DNA from 2 places in the Frankia sp. CoBUL1 genome. Region 2 is predicted to be linked to the other one. Evidence: predicted binding sites of a transcription regulator. Region 2 holds the regulator's gene; the other holds the start of a gene.

Region 1 (15,092 bases), on a different contig from region 2:
GCAGGTTCCGGTATCCATGGCCCGCTCGATGGGCGCTGCCTGCATGTTCACTCGGCTCGGCCGGGGCGGTGCCGTGGCGGTCGCCCCGTGACGGCCGAGCTCTCACCCGAGGGGGTTCCCCTGGAGGAGCAGGCGGGGGTCGGCGGTCCGGATGCTTTCCAGCGGCTCTACACCCCGCATCGCATGGCTTATATCAGGGGTGAGGGCCGCTCCCGTGACGATGAATGCCCATTCTGCTCCATTGTCGGGATGTCCGACGAGGACGGCCTCGTGGTTGCCCGGGGTAAAAGCGTCTACGCGGTCCTCAACCTGTACCCCTACAATGCCGGGCACCTTCTCGTCGTGCCCTATCGCCACGTCGCGGACTACGCCGACATGGACCCCGAAGAGATCGTCGAGATGGCATTCTTCGTTCAGCACGCGCTCCGTGCGCTGCGGGCCGCCAGCGGGGCCCACGGGTTCAACACCGGCATGAACCTGGGGGATGTCGCCGGCGCCGGGATCGCCTCGCACGTGCATCAGCACGTGGTGCCGCGGTGGGGCGGTGACACGAACTTCATGCCCGTGGTGGGCGCGACCAGGGTGCTGCCCGCCCTGCTCGGGCAGACCAGGCAGATGCTCGCCCAGGCCTGGGCGCAGACCGCGTCCGACGAGCAGGGCGGGTAGCACCGGGCCCGGTGGAGGCCGCAGCCGGGTCGGGGCACCACCGTCGGGGCTGCCCGCCGCACCGGGTCCCGCCCGGCGTCCTGCCCGGTGCGGCGGGTGTGCGGTCGCGGATGTCTCCCGTCGGCGATCCTTCCTGAACTGGGCCGAAGGTTGCCGATTGTTCGCCTTTACTACTTTATGTATGATTCCTGCTTTATGCTGTTTTTTCGCTTCACGCCGACAGGGCATCCCCAAGCTGTGGTGGCATCGGCTCGTAGCCGCGATGGTTCCGCGTGAAGCTACCCGTGCCGTGGCTCAAGGACCGTAGTTCAATCGCATATCGGATCATTTCGCTCGCAGGGACCTCTGCGTGAATGACCGCCCGGGGGGTGGCCCCGGGCCTGCCAGGGACGGGTTCCATCCCGACGACCCGTCCTCGGCGAGTGGACAGGTCGCCCATCACGGCCCCGACGTACTCGTCGGGTACCAGGACGTCAACGGCCAGGATCGGCTCGAGCACGACGACGCCGGCGGCCCGGGCCGCGTCCTTGAGCGCCAGTGCGCCGGCGATCTGAAAGGCCATGTCCGAGGAGTCGACGCTGTGCGCCTTGCCGTCAACGAGGCGGACCCGTAGATCAACCATGGGATGGCCGGTGCGGACGCCCTGCGCCATCTGCGCCCGGACGCCCTTCTCCACCGACGGGATGAAGGCCCGGGGAACCGCGCCGCCGACCACCTCATCGACGAACTCGAAGCCCCCACCCGCCGGGAGTGGTTCGACCTCGATCTGGCATACCGCGAACTGACCGTGCCCACCGGACTGCTTGACCTGACGGCCGAGTCCGCGTGCCGGGGCACGCAGTGTCTCCCGCAGCGGGATCCGGGGCGCGATCCGGTCCACCGCGGCGCCGTAGCGCTGGGCGAGCCGTTCCAGGACCGTGTCGCTGTGGGCCTCGCCCATGCACCACAGGACGAGTTGGGCGGTCTCGGGGTTCTGCTCGATCCGTAGCGTCGGGTCCTCCACGGCCAGCCGGCCGAGTGCGGTCGACAGCCTGTCCTCGTCCGCGCGGCTTCGGGCACTGATCGCGACGGGGAGCTGCGGTTCGGGCATCGACCATGCGGGCAGGTAGCGCGGGTCGTCGCGATCGGAGAGGGTGTCGCCGGTCTCGGCGGTGCTGAGCTTCGTCACCACGCAGATGCCGCCGGCCGGGCACTCGCCCACCGTGTGCAGAACCGAGCCGTACGGCCGGGAGAGCGCCCCGACCTGCTCGTCGTCGTCGTGGTCGGCGTGCCTGGCCGTGGCTCTGCCGTGCCCGCTGACGTGCCCGCTGACGTGCACCGCATCGTCGGGATGCAGCGTGCCGGAGAACACCCGAACCACCGACATCCGGCCCACGTAAGGGTCCGTGGTCGTCTTCACGACCTCGGCCACGAGCGGCCCGGCCGGATTGCCGTGGCTCTGCTCGCAGGGGGAGCCGTCAGGGCGGCTCACCGGCGGCAGGAGATGCTCCCGCGGCGAGGGGAACCCCTGCACGAACAGGTCCAGCAGTTCGACGGAGCCGAAACCGCCGGCCCGCCCGCCGCCCCGATCGCTCCCTGCACCGGCGCCCGGACCCGAGGTCGAACCCGGAAGCAGACCGGCCGGCAACACCGGGAAGAACGTCCCGCGGGCGACCGCGGTCTCCAGATCGCCGAGCAGGAGCTTGGTGTCGGGCTCATCACCGGACAGGTACCGGTCGAGGAGGGCCTCGTCCTCGCTCTCAGCGATGATCCCCTCGACCAGGGCGGCGTGGGCGGAGGCGTACCGGCCGGTGAGGTCGGCCGGGGTCGCGAGTTCCCGGCAGCCGCCGTCCGGGTACTCCCGCACCCGCCCGGACAGCAGATCCACCAGCCGCATCGAGGCGCCGGCCTCCCGCTCGGGCAGGTAGGCCGGCAGCACGCCGGCCCCGAAGGCCCGTTGGCAGCCCTCGACGGCCGCCGCGAAATCGGCCCGGGGATGGTCGAGATGGGTGAGCACGATCGCGCGGGGCATGCCGACCCCGGCGCACTCCGCCCACACCATGCCGGTCGCGCCATCCACCCCGTCGATCGCGCTGACGACGAACAGAGCGGCGTCGGCGGCCCGCAGGCCCGCCCGCAGCTCGCCCACGAAGTCGGGATAGCCCGGGGTGTCCAGAAGATTGATCGTGAGACCGCGATGACTGACCGAACACAGGGTGAGGCTGACCGACCGTGCCGGGCGACGCTCGGGATCGGCATGGCCGACGTAGCTGGTCTGGGTAGTCTGACGGTCGCCGTTCTGGCGGTCCGGCGGCCCGTCGGTGGCGAGCAGACGGTCCACCAGAGCCGTCTTGCCCGCGCCGGTGTGGCCTACCAGGACGACGTTGCGCACATCGCACGAGGCTGATGACATCCTCGCCTCCTTGACTGGGAGGTAACGGCCTGTTCGGTAACGGCAGAGTCCTCCCCTGTTACCTGGGACACAAGCCCGAGGGCGGCCGTGGTCGGGAATGCGCGGATCGTGGCGGCTGTACTGTGAAGACCGCCCGAAGTCGGGCGCACGCGGGACGACCACGCGGGACGACGGGACGGACATGCTCGCTAGCAAGGCACGACCGCAGATCCAGAAGTTGCTCGACCCGGTGAGCCAGTGGGCCGCCCGGTCGTCGGTGTCGCCGGATGTCGTGACGATCATCGGCATGGTCGGGGTCGCGGGCGGGGCTCTGGGGTTCTTCACCCGCGGGGTGTTCTTCCTCGGCACCGTGGTGATCACGCTGTTCGTCTTCTCGGACCTGCTCGACGGGGTCATCGCCCGCGCCCGCGGTATCTCCTCCAAGTGGGGGGCCTTTCTCGACTCCACGTCCGACCGGGTCGGCGACGGCGCGATCTTCGGATCGCTCGTCCTCTGGTACGCTGGCGACGGCGATTCCCTGCCGTTGGCGGGTGCGGCCCTGATCTGCCTGGTCGCCGGGTCGATCACCTCGTACGTCAAGGCCCGCGCCGAGGGACTCGGCTTCACCTGTGACGTGGGGTTCGCCGAACGGGGCGAGCGGTTGCTGATCCTGCTGGTCGCCGCCGGGCTGTACGGCCTCGGGGTGCCTTACCTCCTGCCCGCGGCGCTGTGGTTCCTCGTCGGTGCCACCACGCTGACGGTCGTCCAACGGGTCGTCCACGTCTACCGGCAGTGGTACCGCGCGGGGGACCCTCCCTCCCCGTTGACGTCAAGGGCGGCCCCGACCACCGCGTCCCGGACCGCGGCTGCGTCCCGGACCGCGACCACCTTCGGCCCCGGCCGCAACGGCCGCTGAGCGGTCATCGAGACGACCCGACGAAGAGCCGAGCGTTGACGACGGGCGGGCGGGCGGCGGCAGCCGGGCGGTTCACCGACCTCGCCTACGCGCTGGGCTGGCGCGGCGTCCGGCTGCTCCCGCAGCCCGTGGCCGCCGCGGCGTTCCGGTTCGGCGCCGACCTGGCCTACCGCCGCGACGGGCGGGGGGTGCGCCGGCTGCGGTCGAATCTCGCCCGGGTGGCGCCGCCGGGAACCGATCTGGACCGGTTGACCCGGGCGGCGATGCGCTCCTACGCGCGGTACTGGCTGGAGGTGTTCCGCTTCCGGGAGATCGGTCTGGACCGTGTCGTCGGCCGGCTGCGGCTGCTGGACCAGTATCGGTTGTGGGATGCGCACGCCCGCGGGAAAGGGACCATCGTGGCGCTGCCGCACATGGGCAACTGGGAGCAGGCGGGCGCCTGGCTGGTGGCGAATGGCGTGCCGTTCACGACCGTCGCCGAACGCCTGCGGCCGGAGGCGCTCTTCGAGCGGTTCTTGGCCTTCCGCTCGGAACTCGGCATGGAGGTCGTCCCGCTGACCGGCGGGCAGGCTCCTCCGTTCGACCTGCTTACCGACCGCCTGCTGGCCGGGGGGATGCTCTGCCTGCTCGCGGACCGGGATCTCTCCCGCGGCGGGATCCCGGTGAGGTTCTTCGGCGCCACGGTCACCATGCCCGGCGGGCCCGCGGCGCTCGCGTTGCGCACCGGAGCGGCGCTGCTGCCCGCCACGCTCTGGTTCGACCATGACGGGTGGAGCGGGCGGATCCATCCCGCCGTCGAGCCGAGCGACATCCCGACGATGACGCAGGGACTCGCAGACGCCTTCGCTGCCGGCGTTGCCGCGCACCCCGCGGACTGGCACATGCTCCAGCGGATCTGGCGCGACGACGGATGACGCCGCCGTGAAGATCGGTCTGGCCTGCCCCTACGCCTGGGACGTACCGGGTGGGGTCCAGGCGCACGTGCGTGACCTCGCCGAGACCCTGATCGCCGCCGGTCACGAGGTGTCCGTCATCACCCCGGTGGACGACGAACGGACCCTGCCGCCCTACGCGGTGGACGCGGGTCGGGCGTTACCGCTGCCCTACAACGGCTCCGTCGCCCGGCTCCTGATGGGCCCGGTCTCGGCCGCCCGGGTCCGCCGTTGGCTGCGTGAGCACGACTTCGATGTCCTGCACGCCCACGAACCGACCGCGCCCAGCGTCAGCCTCCTGGCCTGCATGCTGGCCGACGGACCGATCGTCGCCACCTTCCACACCGCCAACCCCCGGTCGCGGTTCCTCACCGCGGCCCAGGGCGCGCTGCAGCCGTCGTTCGAGAAGCTGCGGGCTCGGATCGCGGTCTCCGAGGCGGCCCGGCGCACCCTCGTCGAGCATCTGGGCGCCGACGCCATCCTGATCCCGAACGGGGTGGCGGTGCAGAACTTCGCCGGCGCCCGGCCCCTGCCCGACTACGACAACGGGCGGCCCACCGTCGTGTTCCTCGGGCGCATCGACGAGCCGCGCAAGGGCCTTGACGTGCTGCTCGCAGCCCTGCCGGCGCTCGCCGCCGAGATCGACGGTGTCCGGCTGCTGGTGGCGGGGCCCGGTGACGGGGCGGCGGTGCGGGCCCGGCTGGAGCCCACCCTGCGCTCGCGGGTCGACCTCGTCGGCATGGTCTCCGACGCTGACAAGCCCCGGGTCTTCGCCTCCGGGCAGGTCTACTGCGCCCCGAACACCGGTCAGGAGAGCTTCGGGATCGTGCTGCTCGAGGCGATGGCGACCGGGACCCCGGTGGTGGCCAGCGACATCGACGCCTTCCGCCGGGTCCTCGATGACGGGCGCGCCGGCAGGCTGTTCGATGTCGGCGATCCCGCGCGGCTGGCCGCGACCCTGGCCCAGGTGCTGCGTGATCCCGCCGGCGCCGCGCGGCTGGTGGAACGCGGTCGCGCCGTCGTCGCCGCCTACGACTGGCGGGCCATCGCCGAGCGGATCGTCGGGGTGTACCAGATGGTCTCCGGGGACATGCGGGTGTCGGTCGCGACGGCGACGCGGTTGCCGGTCCGGGGCGACGCGAGGAGTGGGGACTGACCTGCCCCGGTAACTGACCTGCCCCGGTACCAGAGCCACGTCATATTCGGCCGTTGGTTACGCTGCGCGGGATGACCGTCGTCGTGGTGGTGGTCGCCCTGGTGGTGGCGATCGCGACCTATCTGACCTGGCTGGCCACTCGGCTCGACCGACTCGCGGCCCGGGTCGCGGACGCCCGCGGTGGGCTGGTGGCGCACCTGGTCGCCCGCGCCGACGCCGCGCGCGAGCTGGCCCTGCGGTGTGAGCTGGCCGAGCTGGGCGAGAGCGTGGCCCGGGCCCGAACGGCCTATCCGGACCTGCTCGCCGGGGGGGCGTTGGACGCCGCGGTCGAGCAGAGCGAGAATGCCCTGAGCCGGGCGTTACGGTCCGCCGAGGTCGCCGCGGCCGGCCAGCACCACCCCGCCGAGCTGCATGCGGTCGACTCCTGCGCGGCCCGGGTCGCGCTCGCCCGGCAGTTCCACAACGACGCGGTCCGCGACCTGCGGGCACTTGCCGGCCGACGCGTGGTGCGGATGGCGCACCTGGCCGGCCGCCGGCCGCCGGCCGGCTACTTCGAGATCGACGACGCCCTGCCGATCCGTGGCGAGGGCGTCCCTCACGACGACCTGCCGGGGCTGGCCTCCTGACGGCCCGGCCGGTCGCGAGATCGCCGTACCATGGAAAACCGACCCACCCGTACGGGAACCATCCGGTGGGGTAGCCGACATGCAGGTGCCAGACATGCCGGTACCCCGCGGCCCTGGCGACCCGACCCAGTGAAAAGAGACGGCACATCATGTCCGAGGGCCAGACTGCCCCCGCCGCCGGCCCGGCGACCGACTCCGCCCGGCATGCCGGTACCGCCCGCGTCAAGCGCGGCATGGCGGAGATGCTCAAGGGCGGTGTGATCATGGATGTGGTCACCGCCGAGCAGGCCCGCATCGCCGAGGACGCCGGCGCCGTCGCGGTGATGGCGCTGGAGCGGGTTCCCGCCGACATCCGGGCGCAGGGTGGGGTGGCGCGGATGAGTGATCCCGACATGATCTCGGAGATCATCGAGGCGGTCTCCATCCCGGTCATGGCCAAGGCCCGGATCGGGCATTTCGTCGAGGCACAGGTGCTGCAGGCGCTCGGGGTGGACTACGTCGACGAGTCCGAGGTTCTCACGCCTGCCGACCCGCACCACCACATCGACAAGTGGCGCTTCACGGTGCCGTTCGTCTGCGGAGCCACCAACCTGGGGGAGGCGCTGCGCCGGATCGCCGAGGGCGCGGCGATGATCCGTTCCAAGGGTGAGGCGGGCACCGGCGAGGTGTCCAACGCCGTGGTGCACATGCGTACCATCCGGGCGGAGATCGCCCGGCTGTCGGGGCTGCCCGCCGAGGAGCTCTACGCGGCGGCCAAGGAGCTGCGCGCCCCGATCGAGCTGGTCGCCGAGGTGGCCCGGCTCGGTCGGCTGCCCGTCGTGCTGTTCACCGCCGGCGGTATCGCCACCCCGGCGGACGCGGCGCTGATGATGCAGCTCGGCGCGGACGGGGTGTTCGTCGGGTCCGGGATCTTCAAGTCCGGGGACCCGGCGCGCCGCGCTCGGTCCATCGTCGAGGCGACCACCATGTTCAAGGACCCCGACGTTCTGGTGAAGGTCTCCCGGGGCCTCGGCGAGGCGATGGTGGGCATCAACGTCACCGAGCTTCCCCCGGAAGCCCGCTACGCCGACCGCGGCTGGTGAGTGGCCCGCGGATCGGCATCCTCGCGTTGCAGGGGGATGTGCGCGAGCACGCCCGGGCGCTCACCGAGGCCGGCGCGCGGCCGGTGGCGGTGCGCCACGCGGTGGAGCTCGCCGAGGTCGACGGGCTCGTCCTGCCCGGAGGTGAATCCACCACGATCGGCCGGTTGCTGCGCGTGTTCGAGCTGTTGGAGCCGTTGCGGGCGGCGGTGGCCGCGAGGTTGCCCGTGTTCGGTTCATGTGCTGGCATGATCCTGCTTGCGCGGGACGTCGTGGGCGGTCGGCCGGATCAACCACTGATCGGCGGGCTGGACATCGTCGTCCGGCGTAACGCCTTCGGCCGGCAGGTGGACTCGTTCGAGGCACACCTCGAGGTCGTCGGGGTGACGGGGCCACCTGTGCACGCGGTCTTCATCCGGGCACCATGGGTAGAAAAGGCAGGAGACGCGGTCGAGGTCCTGGCCCGTGTCGCCGAGGCGCCGGTGACGGTCCGCCAAGGACCGCTGCTGGCCACCGCGTTCCATCCGGAGCTGACCGGTGATGCCCGGGTGCACCGGCTATTCGTCGACAGCGTCCGATCGTCCGGGTCCGGTCGATGATCGGGCGCAAGAGAGGCAGGTCATGAGCGGCCACTCCAAGTGGGCGACCACCAAGCACAAGAAGGCGGTCATCGATGCCCGCCGGGGCAAGCTGTTCGCCAAACTGATCAAGACGGTCGAGGTGGCGGCCAAGACGGGCGGCGGAGACCCCGCGGGCAACCCGACGCTCGCCGACGCCATCGCCAAGGCGAAGTCGCAGTCCGTGCCGAACGACAACATCGAACGGGCCGTCAAGCGGGGTTCCGGCGAGCTCGCCGGTGGGGTGAACTACGAGGACATCACCTATGAGGCGTACGGCCCGGGCGGGGTGGCGATCCTCGTGGAGTGCCTGACCGACAACCGTAACCGGGCGGCGTCGGATGTCCGGGTGGCGATCACCCGTAACGGCGGCACGGTGGCCGACCCGGGGTCGGTGTCGTACCTGTTCAACCGCAAGGGTGTCGTGCTTATCGAGAAGACCGCCGGCCTCACCGAGGACGACGTACTGCTCGCAGTGCTCGACGCCGGCGCGGAGGAGGTCAACGACGTCGGGGAGGCCTTCGAGGTGGTCTCCGAGGCGACCGATCTGCACGCCGTGCGGGTGGCCGCCACCGATGCTGGCCTGGCGGTCACCTCCGCGGACATCTCCTGGCTGCCGAGTGTGAGCGTGTCGCTGGAGGCCGAACCCGCCGCCAAGGTCCTCAAGCTCATCGAGGCGGTCGAGGATCTCGATGACGTCCAGAACGTCTGGTTCAATGCCGACATCTCCGATGACGTGATGGAGCTCGTCGGCAGCTGATCGTCCTCTCGGGCGATCCGTTGGGCGTGTCGTGGATGTCCGGTTGTGTCGCCGCCCCTAGAATCGAACGAATGTTCTTGTGAACGTGCGGTCGGGAGGGTGGATGCGGGTGCTGGGGGTCGATCCGGGGCTGACCCGGTGTGGCCTGGGGGTCGTCGACGGTGGCCTCGGCATCCGGGCCCGCCTGGTCGAGGTGGGGGTGGTGCGCACCCCCGCCACCGCCGAGGTCGCCGAACGGTTGTGCGCCGTGTCCGATGGCATCGACGCCTGGCTCGATCGCACCCGCCCGCAGGCGGTCGCGGTCGAGAAGGTCTTCAGCCAGGCGAACATGCGTACCGTGATGGGTACCGCGCAGGCCGGGGCGGTCGCCATCGTGCTGGCCGCCCGGCGGGGCCTGTCGGTGGGTCTCTACACGCCCAGTGAGGTGAAGGCCGCGGTGACCGGCAGCGGCCGGGCGGACAAAGCGCAGGTCAGTTTTATGATCACCAGATTGCTCGGGCTGACCGAGGCGCCACGCCCGGCCGACGCGGCGGACGCCCTCGCGTTGGCGCTCTGCCACCTGTGGCGCGGGCCGGCGCTGGCCCGGTTCCGTTCCGCCGCGCCGGGCGGACCCACCCGATGATCGCGTCGTTGGCCGGCACGGTCACCGCGCTGACCCCGCTGTCCGCCGTCATCGAGGTCGGCGGGGTGGGCCTGCTCGTCCACTGCTCGCCGTCGACGCTGTCGCGGCTACGGGTGGGGGAGTCCGCCTCCCTCGCCACCACCCTGATCGTGCGCGAGACCGAGCTGACCCTCTACGGCTTCGCCGACGCCGATGCGCGCGACGTCTTCGAGATCCTGCAGAGCGCGGCCGGAGTCGGGCCCAAGCTCGCCCAGGCCGTGCTCGGGGTGCACGATCCCGACACGGTGCGCCGCGCCGTCGCCGAGGAGGATCTCGCGGTGCTGACGAAGGTCCCCGGTATCGGGCGCAAGGGCGCGCAGCGCATCGTCCTGGACCTGCGGGACCGGCTCGGTCCGCCGGGTGACGGTGCGCCGCTGCCCGGCCCGCGCCCGACGCCGGGACCGGAACCGATGCCGGCCGATACCGTCGGGGTCGCGGCGACCGTGCGGGAGGCGCTGGTGGGCCTGGGCTACTCGGGTCGTGAGGCCGACGACGCCGTGTCCCGGGCGCTCGTGGTCCTGGCCGCGCCCGCGGGCGAGGGCGCCGCAGCCGGTGGCGAGCAGGCCGCCCCGGGCAAGGGAGACGTCCCGGGAAAGGAAGGCGCCCCGGGTTCCCGGGCCGGGGCCGACTCGGGAACCGGCGGCGCTCCGCCCGACGCCGCGACCCTGCTGCGCGCAAGTCTTGCCGTGCTACGCAGGTGAGGGCCGTTATGACGCCGCCATGCGGCGCGCGACCGCGTCGGGCGGTGGTCAGCCGGGGCGGTGGTCAGCCGGGGCGGTGGTCAGCCGGGGCGGCGGTCAGCCGGAGCGGCGGTCAGCCGGAGCGGGGGTACGCGGAGGTGGGACATGAGTGACGACGGCCTGGTGTCCGCCGCGGCGAGTCCCGAGGAGCGCGCCTTCGAGGCCGGGCTGCGTCCGCGCACCCTGGCCGAGTTCGTCGGCCAGCGTAAGGTGCGCGAGCAGCTCACAATCATGCTCGAGGGGGCGCGGGCGCGTGGTCGCCCGCCGGACCACGTCCTGCTGTCGGGCCCGCCCGGTCTGGGCAAGACCAGCCTCGCGATGATCATGGCGCAGGAGCTCGAGGTTCCGTTGCGGATGACCAGTGGGCCGGCGATCGAACGCGCCGGGGATCTCGTCGCGATCCTCACTGCCCTCTCCCCGGGAGAGGTCCTGTTCCTCGACGAGATTCACCGGATCGCCCGGCCAGCCGAGGAACTGCTCTACGCCGCGATGGAGGACTTCCGGGTTGACGTCATCCTGGGCAAGGGCCCGGGCGCGACCGCGATCCCCCTCGACGTGTCGCCATTCACGCTGGTCGGGGCTACCACCCGGTCGGGCCTGCTGACCGGCCCGCTGCGGGATCGGTTCGGGTTCACCGCCCATCTGGACTTCTACGACGCCGACGAGCTCGCCCGGGTGCTGACTCGCTCGGCCGGCCTGCTGGGGGTCACCCTCACCGCCGAGGGAGCCGCCGAGGTCGCTGGCCGGTCGCGTGGTACGCCCCGCATCGCCAACCGGTTGCTGCGCCGGGTGCGCGACTACGCGGAGGTGCGGGCCGACGGAGTGGTCACCCGCGAGATCGCCCAGGCGGCGCTGCGGATCTACGACGTCGACGGGCTCGGACTGGACCGTCTCGACCGGGCCGTGCTGGAGGCGCTGGTCACCCGGTTCGGCGGCGGTCCGGTCGGGCTCACCACGCTCGCCGTGTCGGTCGGGGAGGAACCGGAGACGGTGGAGGACGTGGCCGAGCCGTTCCTGCTGCGTGCCGGCCTGCTGATCCGTACCGCCCGGGGCCGGATGGCCACCCCCGCCGCCTTCGAGCACCTCGGTCTGGACCCCGTCACCGATCCGCTCGGTCGTACCCAGGTCTCGCTGTTCACCGAGGGAGAATGACTGTGAGAGGGTCGGTCGGGGAGTAGTCACTGAAGGTGATTAGTCCGTCCGGGGTGAGTCGTCCCCGTAGCATCGGCCATTCCGGCCGGAGGAGGTCCTGAGTGCCGGGCACAACCGCCCTGCCCACCACAGGCATCCGATCGATACGTACGATCGCCGCAACACATCAGGAGGGCAGGACGTGCACGTACTCGTGGCAGCTTCGGTGGCGGCCGGCAAGGACGGGGGCAGTTCGATCAGCGGGCTTCTGTTCCCGCTGATCCTCATCCTGGTGATCGTCTACTTCTTCTCGATGCAGCGGCGCCGCGCCAGGGCGCAACAGCAGCAGATATCGCGGATCGTTCCCGGTACCCTGGTGATGACCACCGCTGGTCTCTACGCCACGGTCGTCGAGATGGAGGACGGCGACCTCCTGCTGGAGGTTGCGCCCGATGTCGTCTGCCGCTTCTCGCGCAGCGCGGTCGCTCGGGTGATCAGTACGCCCGACGGAGCCGGGGACGGCGGGGAGTCCTCCGGGGAACCGCGGTCGCACGACGACGGTTCCGACGGCCCCGGTGGCGCCGAGGCGTCGCATCCCGGCGGTGGCCTCCCCGGTGGGGACGGTGGCACGGGCGGTGAAACGACACACCCGCCCGGCAAGGAGCTGTGATCGCCGGTCACCTGGCCGAGCACTACCGTTCGGGGAGCGGAACGCACCCTCGGTGACATTCGTTCGGATACTTTAGGCACCGCCGGTCCGGGCAGCGGCGAGACGAACGAGCGCCGGCACACCGGCGCGTGAGGAAGGGACTCGCAGGTGGCACGCGGCTCGGCACGGGTACCCAAGGGGATCTCCGTCTGGACCCGGCTGGGGATCCTCGGCGGTCTGATCGTCGTCCTCTACGGCCTCATGGCCGCTACCGGAAACTGGAAGCCCCGGCTCGGGCTCGACCTGCAGGGCGGGACGAGCGTCATCCTCACGCCTCGTGCCACGCAGGGAAACAACGTCGACAGTGGTGCCGTCAACCAGGCCGTCGACATCATCCGGCAGCGCGTTGACGGCTTGGGCGTTGCCGAGTCCGAGGTTCATCGTACCGGCAACCAGATCGAGATCTCGGTGCCCGGCCGCGGCCGCAACGACGTCGTGGATCTGGTCGGGCAGACCGCTGAACTGCGTTTCCGTGAGGTCGCCACGTCCGGCCAGGCCACCCCGGTGCCCACCCCCACTGGTGCGGCCTCCGCATCCACGCCGGGTGCGACGGGCCAGCCGGCCCCGACGGCCGGCCAGAGCACGCCGAGCATCGCGCCGTCATCCCCGGCACCCGCCGCGTCTAACAAACCGGCCGCACTCGGTGACGGCACGGGCCGCGGCCTGATCGCCCAGCCGGTGTCGCTGGCCGCCGCGGGCACACCCGCGGTGGGCGCGGCCTCGGCTTCTCCGGTGGCCTCGGCTTCTCCGGTGGCCTCGGCTTCTCCGGTGGCCTCGGCTTCTCCGGTGGCCTCGGCTTCTCCGGTGGCCTCGGCTTCTCCGGTGGCCTCGGCTTCTCCGGTGGCCTCGGCTTCTCCGGTGGCCTCGGCTTCTCCGGCCCCCGCGCCGGCGGCGACCGGGTCGACCGGGTCGACCGGGGACAGCCCGCCTGCTGACGTGTTCGCTCGCTACGAGTCGCTGACGTGCGCAGCGGCCGACGTCCGCAAAGCCTCGGTCAGCACCGACCGCCCGCAGGACTGGACCGCCGCCTGTGACCGGACCGGGACGACGAAGTACCTGCTCAAGCCGGCCACGGTGGTCGGGACGGATGTGAAGACCGCCTCCGCGGGCCTGCAGGGCGGCGGCGGGACCACGGGCATCACCACCGGGCAGTGGGTCGTGAACGTCGAGTTCACTGGTCCGGGCCAGAACAAGTTCACCAAGCTGACCGAGAGCACGATCGGCAAGCAGGTTGCGATCGTGCTCGACGGGGTGGTGCAGTCCGCGCCGCAGACCAACGAGCGTATCCCCGGATCGGCCCAGATCTCCGGCGGCTTCAGCCAGTCCGACGCCGAGGACCTCGCCAACGTGCTGCGCTACGGTGCCCTTCCCCTGGCCTTCGAGCGCTCCCAGGCCGAGTCCATCTCGCCGACCCTCGGTCGTGACTCGCTGCACGGCGGACTGCTCGCCGGCGCCATCGGACTCGTTCTCGTCATCGCCTACTCCTTCCTGTACTACCGGGCGCTGGGCATGGTCGTGATCATCTCCCTCGCCGTCAGCGGTCTGCTGATCTACGCCTCGGTGGTGCTGCTCGGCGTGGCGATCGGGTTCACGCTGACCCTGGCCGGCATCGCCGGCCTGATCGTGTCGATCGGTGTCACGGCGGACTCGTTCGTGGTCTACTTCGAACGGATCAAAGACGAGGTTCGGGCCGGTCGCACGGTCCGGGCGGCCACGGATCGTGCCTGGCCCGCCGCGCGGCGCACGATGCTCTCCGCGGACACGGTTTCCTTCCTGGCCGCCGCGGTCCTCTACATCCTGTCGATCGGCTCGGTGCGCGGCTTCGCCTTTACGCTCGGGCTGTCGACGTTGAGCGATGTCGTGATCATGTTTATCTTCACCCGGCCGTTGGTGACGTTGCTGGTGCGGCGCAGACTGTTCTCGGTCAGCCGGTACTCGGGCCTGAGTCCGAAGACCCTCGGCGGGCGTGGCGGTGGCGTGGCGCAGGCCGCTTCCACCCGGGCGCGACTGGCCAAGCGGCCGGCGCCGGCCGGGCAGAGGCGGGAGAGCTGAGATGGCACTGGTCGGGCGGATCTACCGCAGCGACTTCAACGTCGACTTCGTCGGCCGGCGCAAGGCCTGGTACGCCGTCTCCGGCGTCGTGGTCGCCGTCTGCATCATCAGCATGATCTTCCGTGGCTTCACCTTCGGTATCGAGTTCTCCGGTGGCGCGGTCTTCCAGCTACCCAGCGGTGGCGGTACCGTCGCGCAGGTCGAGGACACGCTGTCCGGCATCGGGCTCGATCCGGCGGACAGTGTGGTCCAGCAACTGGAGACCTCCCACCAGTTCCGGATCCAGACGCCGACCCTCTCCGACGCCCAGACCCGTGAGCTGACCGGCGCGTTGGCCAAGCGCTTCTCGGTGTCGAACCCGGACCGCGACATCGCCGTGTCGACCGTCGGCTCGTCCTGGGGATCGACGATCACGAACAAGGCCCTCCAGGGCCTGGCCGTCTTCCTCGTGCTCGTTGTGATCTACCTCTCGGTACGGTTCGAGTGGAGGATGGCGCTCGCGGCGATGGCCGCTCTCGTTCACGACCTCGTCGTCACCATGGGTGTCTACTCGCTGGTAGGTTTCGAGGTGACGCCGTCGACGGTCATCGCCGTGCTGACGATCCTCGGATTCTCCCTGTACGACACGGTGGTGGTGTTCGACCGGGTGCGGGAGAACACCGCGGGCATGGGCACG
Region 2 (15,092 bases):
GCACGTCGAGGTGCAGCTGCCCGGCGGTCCACGCCTCGCGTTCGACAGCGAGGCGACCATCCGATCCTTTGATCCGCGCTGGTCGGCGGGTACCGGCTCGCCGCGGGTCGGGCTGGCCTTCGCCTGCGACACGCCGGACGAGGTCGATGAGGTCTACGCCGACCTCGTCGGCGCCGGTCACACCGGCCACCTTCCGCCCTGGGACGCCTTCTGGGGCCAGCGGTACGCGGTCGTGCTCGATCCAGACGGCAACCACGTCGACCTCTACGCCCCACTGCCCGTAGCGGCCGCGACATCCGATACCGAGACGTCCAGCTCGTCCTGAACGTTGACATTTCGGATGAGGTGAGTCGGCGGAACTCCGGCGAGCGCGCGTACCTCCCGGGCGAGGTGCGCCTGGTCGGCGTAGCCGGCCTCGGCCGCCACGACCGCGAACGGGATGCCGGCCCGCGCCGCGTGCAGGGCGTCCTGCATCCGGAGGATCCTGGCGAGCGTCTTCGGGCCATATCCGAAGACGCGCCGGCAGCGACGCAGCAGCTGGCGTTCGCTCAGCCCGACTGTGCGCGCGAGGTCGTCCACAGGCGCCCGGGCGCGGGCACCCGCCAGAACGGCGGGAACCAACCGGTCCACGAGCGCCGGGTGAACGGGCCGGGCGGCGATCGACGACTCGAATGCGACCAGGGGATCAGCGGCCATGGCGAGCCGCTCGGCGAGTCGCTGCGCCGGTCCGTCGCCCCACAGGTCGGCGAGCGGGACGCGTTGGTCGCGCAGTTCGTCCGCGGCCACTCCGAGGTGGGATGGTCCAGAGCCCGAGTCGAAGCGGAGCCCGACGTGCCGCACGCCTGGTGCCCAGCGCACCAGCTTCGCCGCCGTGTCCGGCCCCGCGACGATCAGATTGGCGTCGGAACTCCAGATGATGTCCATGCATCCGTCCGGCAACACTCGCCGACTGCCCACCACACCTGTGCGCTCGGTGCGCCCTGTGCGGTCCGAGGGCCCGGTGCGGTCCGGATGCCGGTCCGCCGTCGTCCGCGTGGTGCCCGGGGGGTGTCCAGGGGGAGTCGGGCGGCCCGAGCTGTCCCAGATCGTCGCGGCGAGGCGGTGGGCCCGTCTTTCGTGGTACTCGTGGTACACGTCGCAGAGGCTACGTCGGCGGGGCGGCAAAACGGTTCGCGATCGACGTGGTGACGTGGGACCCTGGTTGGCGACGGGATTCGCCGGGAAACGAGGGGGAGGCGCGCCACGAGTGCGGCAGGGTCTTCCGGTCCGGCGGATCCTCCTCGGGCCACCGGGTCGTGGGGCCCGGCCGGAGCAGGCGGCACGGAATGATCGCGGAATGGTGCGGTAGCGGGCCGCGTTGAGAACGGATGGTATGACACTTCCTGCTGACGCCTTCGATGCGTCCACTCTCGACAGATCCCTCATCAAGCTGACCGATACCGATTCGTCTTACCTGTCGAACTTTTTCGACGATTCTGGGGACGGTTTCGACCTGGAGGATCGCGCCGCGTTGCGGCGGGTTCCCGGTCTCGCCACCGAGCTCGACGACGTTACCGAGGTCGAGTACCGGCAGCTGCGGCTGGAGCGTGTCGTCCTCATCGGCGTATGGACGTCGGGTTCCCCGCGGTCGGCCGAGAGCTCCATGGCGGAGCTCGCGGCGCTCGCCACGACCGCCGGTTCGGTGGTGCTCGACGCGCTCGTGCAGCGTCGCGACCGGCCGGATGCCGCGACTTACGTCGGTTCGGGCAAGGCCCGCGAGCTCGCCGAGGTCGTCGCGGCGACCGGCGCGGACACGGTGGTCTGCGATGGCGAGCTCACCCCGGGTCAGCTGCGGCAGCTGGAGGAGGTCGTCAAAGTAAAGGTCATCGACCGGACGGCCCTCATCCTGGACATCTTCGCCCAGCACGCGACCTCTCGCGAGGGCAAGGCCCAGGTCGAGCTCGCGCAGTTGCAGTACATGCTGCCCCGGCTGCGTGGGTGGGGTGAGTCGATGTCGCGGGCCGCGGCCAGTGGCGGCGGCCGGGCGCCCATCGGTACCCGCGGTCCCGGTGAGACGAAGATCGAGACCGATCGTCGGCGGCTGCGGGCCAGGATGGCGCGGTTGCGCCGCGAGCTCGCCGCGATGACGACCGTGCGGGAGACCAAGCGTTCCGCCCGGCGGCGGGGCGAGGTCCCCAGCGTGGCGATCGCCGGTTACACCAACGCCGGTAAGTCGTCGCTGCTCAACCGGCTGACCGGCGCGGGTGTCCTGGTCGAGGACGCGCTGTTCGCCACCCTCGATCCGACCGTGCGGCGGGCGACCCTGCCGGACGGCCGGGCCTTCACCCTGACCGACACCGTCGGATTCGTCCGGCATCTGCCGCATCAGATCGTCGAGGCGTTCCGCTCGACGCTGGAAGAGGTCGCCGATGCCGATCTCATCCTGCACGTTGTGGACGGATCATCGCCGGATCCGGCCGCGCAGATCTCCGCCGTGCGCGAGGTTCTCAACGACATCGACGCGGGCGGCGTTCCCGAGCTGATCGTCGTCAACAAGGTGGACGCCGTGGAGCCGACGGTCGTCGCGGGGCTGCGCCAGCTCGCCCCGGACGCCGTGTTCGTCTCGGCACGTACGGGCGAGGGGCTGGCCGCGCTGGTCGACGCGCTCTGTGCCCGGGTGCCGCATCCCGACGTGGAGATGCGCGTGCTCGTGCCCTACACCCGGGGCGACTTGGTCTCCCGGGTGCACGCGAACGGCGAGGTGCTCACGATGGAGCACACCGAGACCGGTACCCGGCTGTCCGCCCGGGTTTCCTCGGGACTCGCAGCGGAGCTGCACGCCTACCGGGCCTGAGCCCAGGAGCGATCAGACGCGAGGCAACCCGGCCGGCCGCCCGACGGGCGGCCGGCCGATCCACATCAAACCCTGCGGAGCACAGCCACGATCCGGCCGAGGATGGTCGCATCCTCACCGGGGATGTCGGCGAAGGCCGAGTTCTCCGGATGTAGCCAGATCTTGCCGTCCCGAAGCCGCAGACGCTTGACCGTCGCCTCCCCGTCGATCATTGCGGCGACGATCTCCCCGTTGTCCGCGACCGGCTGCTGGCGGACGACCACCCAGTCACCGTCGCAGATCGCCGCGTTGATCATCGAGTCGCCGACGACCCGGAGCAGGAACAGAGTGCCCTCGCCGACGATCTCCCTGGGTAGCGGGAAGACGTCCTCGACCGCCTGCTCGGCCAGGATCGGGCCACCGGCGGCGATCCGGCCCAGCACCGGCACGTAGGCCGCCTCCGACTTGCTTCCTTCGGTGGTGCCCGGCGCCGCCTCACCGATGATGGGAATCGTGCCCGCCACCGTCGTCGTGCCCGCGCCCACATCCGCGCGTCGCCGGGGGTGCTCGACGGTCAGAACCTCCATCGCTCTCGGGCGGTTCGGGTCCCGCCGCAGGTAGCCCTTCTCCTCGAGCACCTTGAGCTGGTGAGCCACACTACTGGTGCTGGTGAGGCCGACCGCCTCACCGATCTCCCGCACGCTGGGCGGATACCCGCGCCGCTCCACCGCGGCCCGGATGACCTCCAGCACCTTGCGCTGCCGGGGGGTCAGGCCCGCGTCCGTGGGGCCTTCGGGAAAGGCTCGCACGTTGCCGCGGGTTCCGCCCCGGCGCGTACCCCTGCCTTGGCTAGTCATCGCTTACCGTTCTCCTCGTCGCGTTTTTCTTCCGCCGTGCGGCCACCGGCCGGCCGGCGACCGCACGGCGGACCGTCCCGCTCCGGAAGCGGTCACCCACCGACTCGCCGCCGTCCGTGACCGGGGGAAACCGCCCGGTTCACACCCGATCGACTCGACGGTAACCGGCGGGTCGCAGAATCTCAAACGTCTGTTCGAGCGTGTCCCTGGCGGTTTCCGGTTCCCGATGCGACAATCGACCACGCGTTCGATCGAACGAAGGTTCGATCTTCGGCGTTCGGTGTCGTCGGAACGGGAGGGTGCCGTGGGATCCGCACACAGGGCGCGGGTCGTCGACCTGTCGATGGCCAGAGACCGGGTGGGTCGTCGCCCGCCCGCACCCCCGCCGCTCCGGCTGACCCGGCGGGGTCGGGTGGTGGTGGTATCGATCGTCGTGGCGGTCGTCGTGGCGGTAGCAATCATGATCATGCCTGGGGTGTCGATTGCCGGGCCGGATACCGCGGAGGCGCCGCGGCACCATCTGGTCGTGCCGGGGGAGACGCTGTGGGAGGTGGCAGTGGCGCTCGACGAGAGCGCCGACACCCGGGTCATGGTGGACCGGCTGATGCGGCTGAACCACCTGCGGTCACCACTGATCGCCCCGGGCCAGTCGTTACTCCTTCCCTGACGCCCGGCTTCCCGGCTTTCCGGGTCCACGAGTGTCTCGGCGCAGGGTTCTCGCGCACCGTCGTCTTTCGTCCACGTGCGGTGCCACGTGCGATGCGGACCACACGGACCACACGGGGGTGCTGTCCTCATCTCTGGGGCCGTGCGCTACCTTGGACACAACATCTGGTGCTTACCGGGGTGTAAGTCATCCACAGGTTGTTCCACAGGTCTTCCGCGGGGAGCTGGCGGTCCATCCACAAGGTGGTCTTTCCGGCGTGGATGCCGGGTCCTCAACGGTGTCCCTCATCCCCGGTCCGGGGCGGTCGGCTCCGGCGCGGGCGAAGGAGGCGTAGCGCGTGCGGTGCCCGTTCTGCCGGCATCCGGACAGTCGCGTCGTTGACAGTCGGGAGGCCGAGGAGGGTTCGGCGATCCGCCGCAGGCGGTCCTGCCTGTCCTGCGGTCGCCGGTTCACTACGATGGAGGAGGCGTCCCTTCAGGTTCGCAAGCGCAGTGGGGCGGCCGAGCCGTTCAGCCGGGCCAAGGTCATCGCCGGTGTCCGCAAGGCCTGCCAGGGCCGGCCGGTGCGGGATGATGATCTCGCGCTTCTGGCGCAGCGGGTAGAGGACGCCGTCCGCTCGTCGGGGTCGGCGGAGGTGCCCGCGGAGGCGATCGGCCGGGCGATCCTCGGTCCGCTCCGTGAGCTCGACGAGGTGGCTTATCTCCGCTTCGCCTCGGTGTACCTGGCCTTCGAGTCGTTGACTGACTTCGAGTCCGCGATCGCCGCGTTGCGCTCCGAGGCCGCCGGACCTCCCACCACGCGGGATGGACCAGCACGACCGGTCCCGCGCGGCGCCGTCGATGCCTCGCCGGTGATCGGCACCCAGCAGGTGCATAGCAGGTAGGGCCGGGACCGCTCGACCGAAAGCGTCATACATCGCCCTGGCTCGCCGTGCCGGCCCGGTCCCGCCGGCGACGGGTGACATCCCGCGTCGCGGCCGTGCGAGGACCGCGGACCTCCCGGACGGCACGCATGCGGCCCGGCTCGACCTGGCTGGTGCCGTTCGCCGTGCGTGTGTTTGCCGTGCGCGTGCTCGTCCCCGCGGGCACCGCCGTGCGTCGAGGTCCGGCCCCGCACCGTCCCGACGTCCGCTGGCTGCGGCCTGGGGCGGGGATGCCCACAACACATTGTTGAAGGTTGGAGCTGACGAGTGAAGACGAGGAGCGTCATGACCGACAGCCGCGGCACGAAGCCGAGCAGGTCAGCGGCGAAAGCGAGTGGGTTGAAGATCCAGCGGTCACGTACCACCGCCGGCGTCCACCCGTACGACGAGGTCACCTGGGAGTCCCGGGACGTCGTCATGACCAACTGGCGGGACGGCTCGGTCAACTTCGAGCAGCGGGGAGTGGAATTCCCGCAGTTCTGGTCGGTGAACGCCTCCAACATCGTTACCAGCAAGTACTTCCGTGGGGCGCCCGGCACGCCGGGGCGGGAGTGGTCGCTGCGGCAGTTGATCGATCGGGTCGTGCACGCCTACGGCGCGGCCGGCCGCGAGCACGGCTACTTCGCCTCGGACACCGACGCCGAGATCTTCGAGCACGAACTGACCTGGATGCTGCTCCACCAGGTCTTCAGCTTCAACTCGCCGGTCTGGTTCAACGTGGGAACCCCCGCGCCGCAGCAGGTCTCGGCGTGCCAGCCCTATGACGCCCTCGTCAGCACGCCATCCGGTCTGGTTCCCATCGGCGCCTTGGTGGAGACGGACGCGGTGGGGATGAAGGTCTTCGACGCGCACGGTCTGACCCAGGTGATCGCGACCAAGTCCAACGGCGTCAAGGACGTCCTGCGGATCTGGACGAGGGCCGGTCACGCGCTCGACGTCACCGCCGATCATCTGGTGTGGCGGAGCACCTCCGCGGGTGCCGGGGCCTTCGTCCCCGCCGGCGCGCTGCGGGCCGGGGACACCCTCGAGTGGCATCGCACCATCGCCCCGGGCGAGGGTGAGATCACTTCACGGGAGATCGCCGAGGCGGCGCTCGCGGGCCGGCTGCAGGCGGACGGTTTTGTTGGTCGGTACGCCGGTACGAACGCCTCGCTGACCATCGAGGCGATGACTGTGCCGACCCGGCTGTATGATGCTCCGCTACCCGTTGTCGCGGCTTATCTGCGCAGCCTGTTCCAGGCCGATGGCTACGTGTCCCGCCGGGAGCGCTCGACGCTGATCGGGCTGGACATGATTAGCGAGGGCCTCATTCGCGGGGTGCAGGGTTTGCTCGCCCGGTTCGGCATCTTCGCGCGGGTACGCCGCGAGGCGGATCCGCGACCCGACCGCCACGACCTCTGGAGCCTGGGCATTCAGAACGCCGGTGACCGGCGGACGTTCGCGGACGAGATCGGCTTCCTCGATCCGGTGAAGGCCGCGAAGCTGGAGACGTCGTTCGATCAGCCCGGCCAGGCCGCGAAGCCGGTGAAGCGGTTGCAGATCGAGCGCATTGAGCCGCGCGGGCCGATGCCGGTCTACGACATCCAGACCGACAGCGGCGAGTACCTCTCCGCCGGCCTCCGTGTGCACAACTGCTTCATCCTCTCCGTGGACGACACCATGGAGTCGATCCTGAACTGGTACCGGGAAGAGGGGCTGATCTTCAAGGGGGGTTCCGGGGCCGGGCTCAACCTGTCCCGCATCCGGTCCTCGAAGGAGCTGCTGTCCTCCGGGGGCACCGCCTCCGGGCCGGTGAGCTTCATGCGCGGCGCCGACGCCTCGGCGGGTACGATCAAGTCTGGTGGCGCGACCCGGCGGGCGGCGAAGATGGTCGTGCTCGACGTCGATCATCCCGACATCGTCGAGTTCGTGGAGACGAAGGCCCGGGAAGAAGCCAAGATCCGGGCGTTGCGGGACGCCGGCTTCGACATGGACCTCGGCGGGCGTGACATCGCCTCCGTGCAATACCAGAACGCCAACAACTCCGTCCGGGTGACCGACGAGTTCATGCGGGCGGTCGTCGACGGCGGCGGCTTCGACCTGCGGGCCCGCCTCGACGGCCGCGTCCTGGAGACGGTGGACGCCCGCGGGCTGTTCCACACGATCGCCGAGGCCGCGTGGGCCTGCGCCGATCCCGGCATCCAGTACGACGGAACGATCAACGACTGGCACACCTGCCCCGAGAGCGGCCGGATCAGCGCCTCCAACCCGTGCAGCGAGTACGTGCACCTGGACAACTCCAGCTGCAACCTGGCCTCGCTGAACCTGCTGAAGTTCCTGCGCCCGGACCGCAGCTTCGACGCCGAGGCGTTCGTCGCGGCGGTCGAGTTGATCATTACCGCGATGGACATCTCGATCTGCTTCGCCGACTTCCCGACACCGGAGATCACCAGGGTCAGCCGGGCCTACCGGCAGCTCGGCATCGGCTACGCCAACCTCGGTGCCCTGCTGATGGCCAGCGCCCGGGCCTACGACTCGGACGGCGGCCGGGCGCTGGCCGCATCGATCACCTCGCTGATGACGGCCACCGCCTACCGGCGCTCCGCCGAACTCGCCGGGATCGTCGGCGCCTACGACGGCTTCGCCCGCAACGCGGACGCGCACCGGCGGGTGATGCGCAAGCATGCCGCCGCGAACGACGCGGTGCGCAGCGTGCACGCCGAGGACTCCCGGATCCTCGCCGCCGCGTCCCGGGAATGGGCCCGGGCGCAGACCGTCGGCGAGAAGCACGGATGGCGCAACGCGCAGGCCAGCCTGCTCCCCCCGACGGGCACGATCGGTCTGGCGATGGACTGCGACACCACCGGCATCGAGCCGGACCTCGCCCTGGTGAAGATGAAGAAGCTGGTCGGCGGCGCCAGCATGAGGATTGTGAACCAGACGGTCCCGGCGGCCCTGCAGGCGCTCGGCTACCCCGAGGAGACCATCGAGGCGACCGTCGAGTACATCGCCGAGCACGGGCACGTCATCGACGCTCCCGGCCTGCGTCCGGAGCACTACGAGGTGTTCGACTGCGCCATCGGGGAGCGCGCGATCTCCCCGATGGGCCATGTCCGCATGATGGCCGCGGTACAGCCGTTCCTCTCCGGCGCGATCTCGAAGACGGTGAACATGCCGTCGACCGCCACGGTCGCCGAGGTCGAGCAGATCTACCTGGAGGGGTGGCGGCTGGGTCTGAAGGCCCTCGCCATCTACCGGGACAACTGCAAGGTCGGCCAGCCGCTGACCGACGTCAAGGGGGCGAAGCAGGCCGCCGAGCTGGCCGCCACCCGGACCGGTACGGGAGTCGGGGCCGGCACGGGAGTCGGGGCCGGCACGGGAGACGCGGTCGGGACCGCCGGCTCCGTCGGACCTGCCCCGGTGGAGGTCGAGTACCGGCCGGTGCGCCGCCGGCTGCCGAAGACCCGCCCGTCGCGGACGGTGTCCTTCTCCGTCGGTGGGGCCGAGGGTTATCTGACCGCCGGTTCCTACCCGGACGACGGTCTCGGTGAGGTCTTCATCAAGATGTCGAAGCAGGGGTCCACCCTGGCGGGCGTGATGGACGCGTTCGCGATCGCCATCTCGATCGGCCTGCAGTACGGCGTGCCGCTGGAGGCGTACGTCAGCAAGTTCATCAACATGCGGTTCGAGCCGGCTGGGATGACCGATGACCCGGACGTGCGGATCGCCCAGTCGATCATGGATTATCTGTTCCGTCGCCTCGCGCTCGACTATCTCGACGCCGATCAGCGGGCCGAACTCGGCATCTCGACCGCGGCCGACCGGGCCCGTCGGGTCGCGGGTCAGTACGGTCCAGCGCCGGCGGTGGAGGCCGCGCGATCGGCGCAGCCCGCCGGGATCGACGGCCCGGCCGGATCCCAGGGGGCCGCGGTGACCGGATCCTCGGCTTCCGTCGCCGATCGGGGTGACCCGGGCGTCCCGCCCGGTCCGGCGGTAGGGAACGGCCCGGCGTACGTGGCACGGGAGTTGCGGCTGGCACCGCCCGGCGAGTCGCTCGTCGCGCAGACCGTGGTCGATGCTCCGCTCTGCTTCACCTGCGGGGTGACCATGCGGCCAGCTGGTAGCTGCTACGTCTGTGAGCAGTGCGGTTCGACCAGCGGCTGCAGCTAGGCGTCGCGGCGGCCGGTCCGACCGGGTGCCCGATGCGCATCGGGCACCCGGTCGGACCGGCCGCCTGCTCCGCATCGGGTCCCTGCTCCGAGACAGTGCTCGGCGGTGTGGCTCAGTGCTCGGCGGCGAGGAGGTCGACCAGGAGCGCCGCGGTCCAGGAGAACCGGTTGCTGCCCGCGCCGGAACCGTCGAGGGGTGAGTAGTACTCGAACATCGCCCCGGACGATGCGATCATGTCGATCGTGTTCTGGCGCAGGTTCTCCGCGGCGTCGAGCCGACCGTAACGCTCCAGCCCGTCGGCAATCAGCCAGTTCATGTTGACCCAGACGGGACCCTGCCAGTAACACCGGGGAAGGAAGCCCGGGTCGTCGAGCGGCACGCTCGCGATGCCGAACCGGGACCAGTAGCGCGGTGAGGTGAGCGTCTTGACCATCTCGTCGACCCGGTCCTCGGGCACGACCCCGGCATAGAGCGGCAGGAACCCCGAGATCGTCTCGTGGCGCAGCAGCGTTCCCGTCCGGAAGTCGCGGCTGTAGTAGGTGCCGTCGGCGTGGAGCCGCTCGATCGCCTCGCGCGTCCTGTGCATGGACCGCCACAGCCAGGCGGGGATGGTCTGGCCGATCTCGGCGGCGATGGCGGTGAGGTGCTCGTTGGCCCGGATGAGGATCGCGTTGAAGGCGACGTCCTGGACGAGGGGGACGATGCTCCGACGGATCTCGCGGAAGTTGTAGTGCGCCCGCCGCAGCTCACGCACGATCCGGTAGAGCGTGAACAGGTCTCCCGAGGTGAGCCGCTCGTCGGGGGGGACCTCCTTGGCATCGCGCCGCAGCGCGTCGCCGCCGTTGATCCGGCGCAGTGCCCGCACTCCCAGCGGAGCCGCCGGCCTGGTGATCTCCATCCAGGCCGGCGTGTTGTCCATCCCCGACTCCCAGGAGTGGACCAGGGTGACGAGACCGTCGTCGTCGGGGTCGCGTTCGAGGTAGAGCCACGTGTGGAAGCGCAGCAGGCCGGGGAACAACGCGCGGTAGAAGGCGTCGCGGGCGGATGGCGTCATCATGGCGGCGATCCGGACGGCGGCTTCGGCGATCATCGGCGGCTGGGTGACCCCCGTGCTCTGCACTCCGCCGGCGGTCGTGGTCACCTGGTCGCAGCGCCAGCGCTGCGGACCGGCGTGGTAGAAGTCCGAGGTCTCCGCGAAGATCACGTGGGGGATCATGCCGTTCGGCCACTGGCCTCGCAGCAGCGAGAGGACCTCCTTGGCGGCCCGTCCCGGGTCGAGACGGCGCAGTCCGATCGCGATGAAGCAGCTGTCCCAGAGCCACTGGTGCGGGTAGAGCGTCGGGGAGGGCCGGGTGATGTCGCCGAGGTCGTTGTCTCGTAGCACGTCGATCGCGGTTTCCCGTAGTGCCGCCAGGTCTGCGGGAAGGCTGGGGACGGACATCGTGTGAGAGTAGCGGTTACACGCTGTGCACAGAGGCAGGGTCCGTCGGGTGTGGCCCGCCTAACGGAATCGCCGTTCTCGAGCGCCTCGGCGTCGGGGTGGCGTCGGGGTGGTGTCGGCGGCGGCGCCCGCGTCGGCCCGCCGGTCGTTCCGTCCCGGTGGAGAGCCCGGGTCCGGGCCGGGTCGCGGGTGTCGGCTTGCCGACTACCGTTACGGGTTAGCACCGACCGGTGATCGTCAGAAAATATGGCACGGATGATGGAACGCAAAAAACTTCTACAGTAAGTAGTGGATCTGTTGCTTACAGTTGACGCTGGCCTGATCCGCAGGGTGCTCGGCCACCAGAGAAGCTCAGGAGAGTCCGCGGTTCGCGCCACAGGGTGGAATCTGCCAGGTAGTCTTCGCGGCAGCGAGTGCAGCGTCTCGAGGGCTAGGGTCTACACTGCTTGGTAGGCCCGGCGATCGCTGATGTCCGGGTGTGCCTGCACGGGGAATGGTTCCGCGTCTTCGTTCGTTACCTCCCACGTGCACAGAACGAGACGACCCACCCGCACCGACCATCGGATTTGCCACTGATGACGCTGCCTGCTCTGGAACTTGCCGAGCGCACCGACGACAACCGCCCGCGTAGCCCGCGGCGTGCTCGTCGGGCCGCTCCTCCTGTCCGCACCGCTCCCAGCCGTTCGCTGGCCGCTGTTCCCGACGATACCGACGAGCTCGATGTGAGCGCGGTGGCCGAGGTCATCGCCCGTGGTCGCGAGGCCGGCGAGATCAGCCGCTCCGAGTTGCGTGACGCGCTCGAGTCCGCGGACATCGGTATTGAACTGTTGCCCGCTCTCATCGCGCGCCTCAACGCCGTTGGCATCGAACTCCTTGACGAGGAGGATGCGAGCGACGACGCCACCGCCGCCAGCCGGTCCACCGCCGAACACGCGGGTACCGCCGACCTCGTGCGCATGTACCTGCGCGAGATCGGCAAGGTGCCGCTGCTCAACGCCGCCCAGGAGGTCGAACTCTCCAAGCGGGTCGAGGCGGGCCTGTTCGCTGAGTACAAGCTCGAGAGCGTCCCCGACCTGCCCGCCGATCTTCGTCGTGATCTCGGTCTGCTGGTCAAGGACGGCCATGCCGCCAAGCAGCAGCTCGTCTCGGCGAACCTGCGGCTGGTGGTCTCCGTCGCCAAGAAGTACAGCGGTCGCGGGATGACCCTGTTGGACCTGGTCCAGGAGGGCAACCTCGGTCTTATCCGCGCGGTGGAGAAGTTCGACTACGCCAAGGGCTACAAGTTCTCGACCTATGCGACCTGGTGGATCCGCCAGGCCATCGGCCGGGCGCTCGCCGATCAGGCGCGGACGATCCGCATCCCGGTCCACGTGGTCGAGCAGATTAACAAGATCACCCGGTTGCAGCGCCAGCTCGTCTCCACGCTCGGCCGTGAGCCGACCGACGAGGAGCTCGCCCTCGAGCTGGACATGCCGATCGAGCAGGTGGTGGAGCTGCGCCGGTATGCGCAGGACACCGTCAGCCTGGAGACCTCGGTCGGTGACGATGGTGACTCCGTGCTCGGTGACTTCATCGAGGACTCCGACGCGACCTCCCCGGCGGACGCCGCCTCCTACGGCGCCATGCAGGACGAGATCGAGAACGTCCTCGGTGGCCTGAGCCCGCGGGAGCGCGAGGTGATGCGGCTGCGCTTCGGTCTCGCCGACGGCAAGCAGCACACCCTCGCCGAGGTGGGCAACCGGCTCGGCCTGACCCGTGAGCGCATCCGTCAGATCGAGCGGGATACGCTTCGGGAGTTGCGCAAGCCCGCCGTCGCCGGTCGGCTGCGCGAGTTCCTCGACTGATCGATCGGGCGAGCGCACCTGCGGTCGAGTCCGCGGGGGCACGTCCACGGGTGCACGGTGCGGCACGGGTGGAAGACAAGAGTACCGCGATCATGGCGGTCACGTCATGATCGCGGGATCGATGAAAGTCGGATCTTCGTTTTTGCCGGGTGAAGATCCGACTTTGCTGTATCAAGCTCCGGGTTCGGCCTCTCCGTCGGATCCGGTGCCGGGTTCCAGCGCGGTTCCCGTCATCGGCTCCGACGCCGACCGCCGCGACCGGGCCGAGGCGGCGGCGAAGGGCAGCAGGGCATCGGGGTTGGCGACCGAGTCGAGGCTCACGGCCTTGTCCAGGGCAGTCCCGGCGAGCAGGCGCTTCACCGGTACCTCAAGCTTCTTGCCGGTGTGGGTCCGAGGGACCTCGGTGATCTCGATGATCTGGTCGGGAACGTGGCGTGGGCTGAGTTCGGCGCGCAGAACCTCGCGCAGCCGGGCGGCCACCGCCTTGGTCAGGCCGGGCTCGGTGAGGACGACGAAAAGGAGCAGCTCGCCGTGCCCGCGCTCGTCCGCGGTGTCGACCGCGAGGCTGTCGGCGATCCCGGGGACCCGCTCGACCACGCTGTAGAGCTCGCTGGTACCGATCCGGACGCCGCCGCGGTTCAACGTCGCGTCCGAACGTCCCTGGATGACGACGGCGCCGGTAGGTGTGATCCTCGCCCAGTCCCCGTGGCGCCAGACGCCAGGGTAGACGGAGAAGTAGCTCTCCCGCAGCCGGCCGCCGTCCGGGTCGGCCCAGAAGCACAGCGGCATGGACGGCATCGGCGCGGTCACGACAAGCTCACCGACCTCGTCGACGACCTCCTCGCCGGCCTCGTCGAAGACGCGCACCGCGCAGCCCAGCGCGCGCGATTCGATCTCCCCGGCCCGCACCGGCATCGTCGGCAGGCCCGCCACCAGCGCCGTGCAGACGTCGGTGCCACCGCTGATCGACGACAGCATCACGGTCGGGCCCACCGCTTCGTACACCCAGGCATAGCCGGCTGCGGATAGTGGCGATCCGGTCGATCCGACGGTGCGCAGCCTGGACAGGTCGGCGAACTCGCGCGGGACCAGCCCGGCGTCCTCGCAGGCCTGCAGGTAGCCCACGGACGTGCCCAGGCACGTGAGCTCCAGGGCCTCCGCCAGACCGAACAGGGTGCCGAGCGCCGGATAGCCGGGCGCTCCGTCGTAGAGCACGACGGTCGCGCCGACGAGCAGACCGGAGACCAGATAGTTCCACATCATCCAGCCGGTCGTGGTGAACCAGCAGAACCGGTCGTCCGGACCGAGATCGAGGTGCAACGCCAGCGACTTCAGGTGCTCCAGCAGGATGCCGCCGTGGCCGTGCACGATCGCCTTGGGGGGGCCGGTCGTGCCGGACGAGTAGAGGATCCACAGCGGCGCGTCGAAGGCGACCCGGGTGAACTCGGGCTCGGAGGTCTCCGAAGCCATCAGCTCGTCCCAGGTGAGCAGCCCCGGCAGCCCCGCGGCCCGGGCCCGGGAGAGCGCGTCCGGCCACAGGTACGGCACGATCACGCTTGCCCCGAGCCCCGGCAGGTCGCCCGCAAGCGCGGCGAGGGTGCCGAGGGCGTCGTAGCTCTTCCCGCCGTAGCTGTAGCCGTCAACGCCGATCAGGACCTTCGGGTCGATCTGGCCGAACCGCGCGCGCAGGGCCGTCGGGCCGAGTTCCGGCGAGCACGACGACCACACCGCGCCGATGCTGGCGGTGGCCAACATCCCCACCATCGCGTAGACGGTGTTCGGCAGCACGGCGCAGACCCGGTCACCCTCGGCGACACCCAGGCTCCGCAGTCCCGCCGCCGCCTTCGCCACCTGCCGGCGCAGCTCGTCCCAGGACACCACGGCCGTGGCACCGTCCTCGCGCACGGCGATGACGGCCGGGGCCGGCCCGCGCCGGGTGAGTGCGTTCTCCGCGTAGTTCACCCGGGCACCGGGAAACCAGACCGCGCCGGGCATCGCCGCGTCGGCGAGCGCCGGACCGGTGCCGCGGTCCCCCTCGACCGCGCAGAAATCCCAGATCGACTCCCAGAACGTGTTCAGGTCGGTGACAGACCACTCCCACAGGCGCGTGTCGTCGGCGAGCTCAACCCCCCGCTCGGCGGCGAGCCAGGCGCGGTAGTTGGTCACCGCGGCCTGGCTGATCCGACGGGGAGGCGGTTCCCACAGTGGCGTGCCGGCAGCCACCGACCCACCATCACGGCCGGCCGGCTGCCGCCCGTCTTCCATCGCCGCATGGTCCGGTGTCACTCGGTCTGCTGCCACGGGCACTGACCCTAGGCCATTCCGGGCAGATCTACGTGCCTCATCGATGGCCCCGGGTTTTCGTCATCGACACCACCGCTACCTCTGGGAGCGTGATCG

The links. The regulator LexA, encoded in region 2, represses DNA repair genes until DNA is damaged. The targets are predictions, from matches to a motif close to CGAACNNNNGTTCG.
Region 1: ruvC (crossover junction endodeoxyribonuclease RuvC) is a predicted target of LexA. The motif match lies at 9,188-9,201, and genes of this name have one in related genera.

Annotation. Positions count from the first base shown of each region.
Region 1 is NZ_CDXDOS010000006.1:24,632-39,723, reverse strand. Features, by position in the region: gene AC08OX_RS01670 (HIT family protein) at 88-666, shown strand; gene AC08OX_RS01665 (elongation factor G-like protein EF-G2) at 878-3,058, opposite strand; gene pgsA (phosphatidylinositol phosphate synthase) at 3,240-3,953, shown strand; gene AC08OX_RS01655 (phosphatidylinositol mannoside acyltransferase) at 3,989-4,867, shown strand; gene AC08OX_RS01650 (glycosyltransferase family 4 protein) at 4,875-6,041, shown strand; gene AC08OX_RS01645 (LemA family protein) at 6,113-6,667, shown strand; gene pdxS (pyridoxal 5'-phosphate synthase lyase subunit PdxS) at 6,817-7,749, shown strand; gene pdxT (pyridoxal 5'-phosphate synthase glutaminase subunit PdxT) at 7,746-8,345, shown strand; gene AC08OX_RS01630 (YebC/PmpR family DNA-binding transcriptional regulator) at 8,368-9,123, shown strand; gene ruvC (crossover junction endodeoxyribonuclease RuvC) at 9,227-9,745, shown strand; gene ruvA (Holliday junction branch migration protein RuvA) at 9,742-10,485, shown strand; gene ruvB (Holliday junction branch migration DNA helicase RuvB) at 10,630-11,676, shown strand; gene yajC (preprotein translocase subunit YajC) at 11,858-12,325, shown strand; gene secD (protein translocase subunit SecD) at 12,473-14,416, shown strand; gene secF (protein translocase subunit SecF) at 14,418-15,092, shown strand, end outside.
Region 2 is NZ_CDXDOS010000007.1:6,245-21,336, reverse strand. Features, by position in the region: gene AC08OX_RS01775 (VOC family protein) at 1-325, shown strand, start outside; gene AC08OX_RS01770 (helix-turn-helix domain-containing protein) at 265-924, opposite strand; gene hflX (GTPase HflX) at 1,373-2,833, shown strand; gene lexA (transcriptional repressor LexA) at 2,899-3,669, opposite strand; gene AC08OX_RS01755 (LysM peptidoglycan-binding domain-containing protein) at 3,974-4,336, shown strand; gene nrdR (transcriptional regulator NrdR) at 4,674-5,219, shown strand; gene AC08OX_RS01745 (vitamin B12-dependent ribonucleotide reductase) at 5,544-9,407, shown strand; gene AC08OX_RS01740 (amylo-alpha-1,6-glucosidase) at 9,520-10,848, opposite strand; gene AC08OX_RS01735 (RNA polymerase sigma factor) at 11,424-12,692, shown strand; gene AC08OX_RS01730 (acetoacetate--CoA ligase) at 12,864-14,957, opposite strand.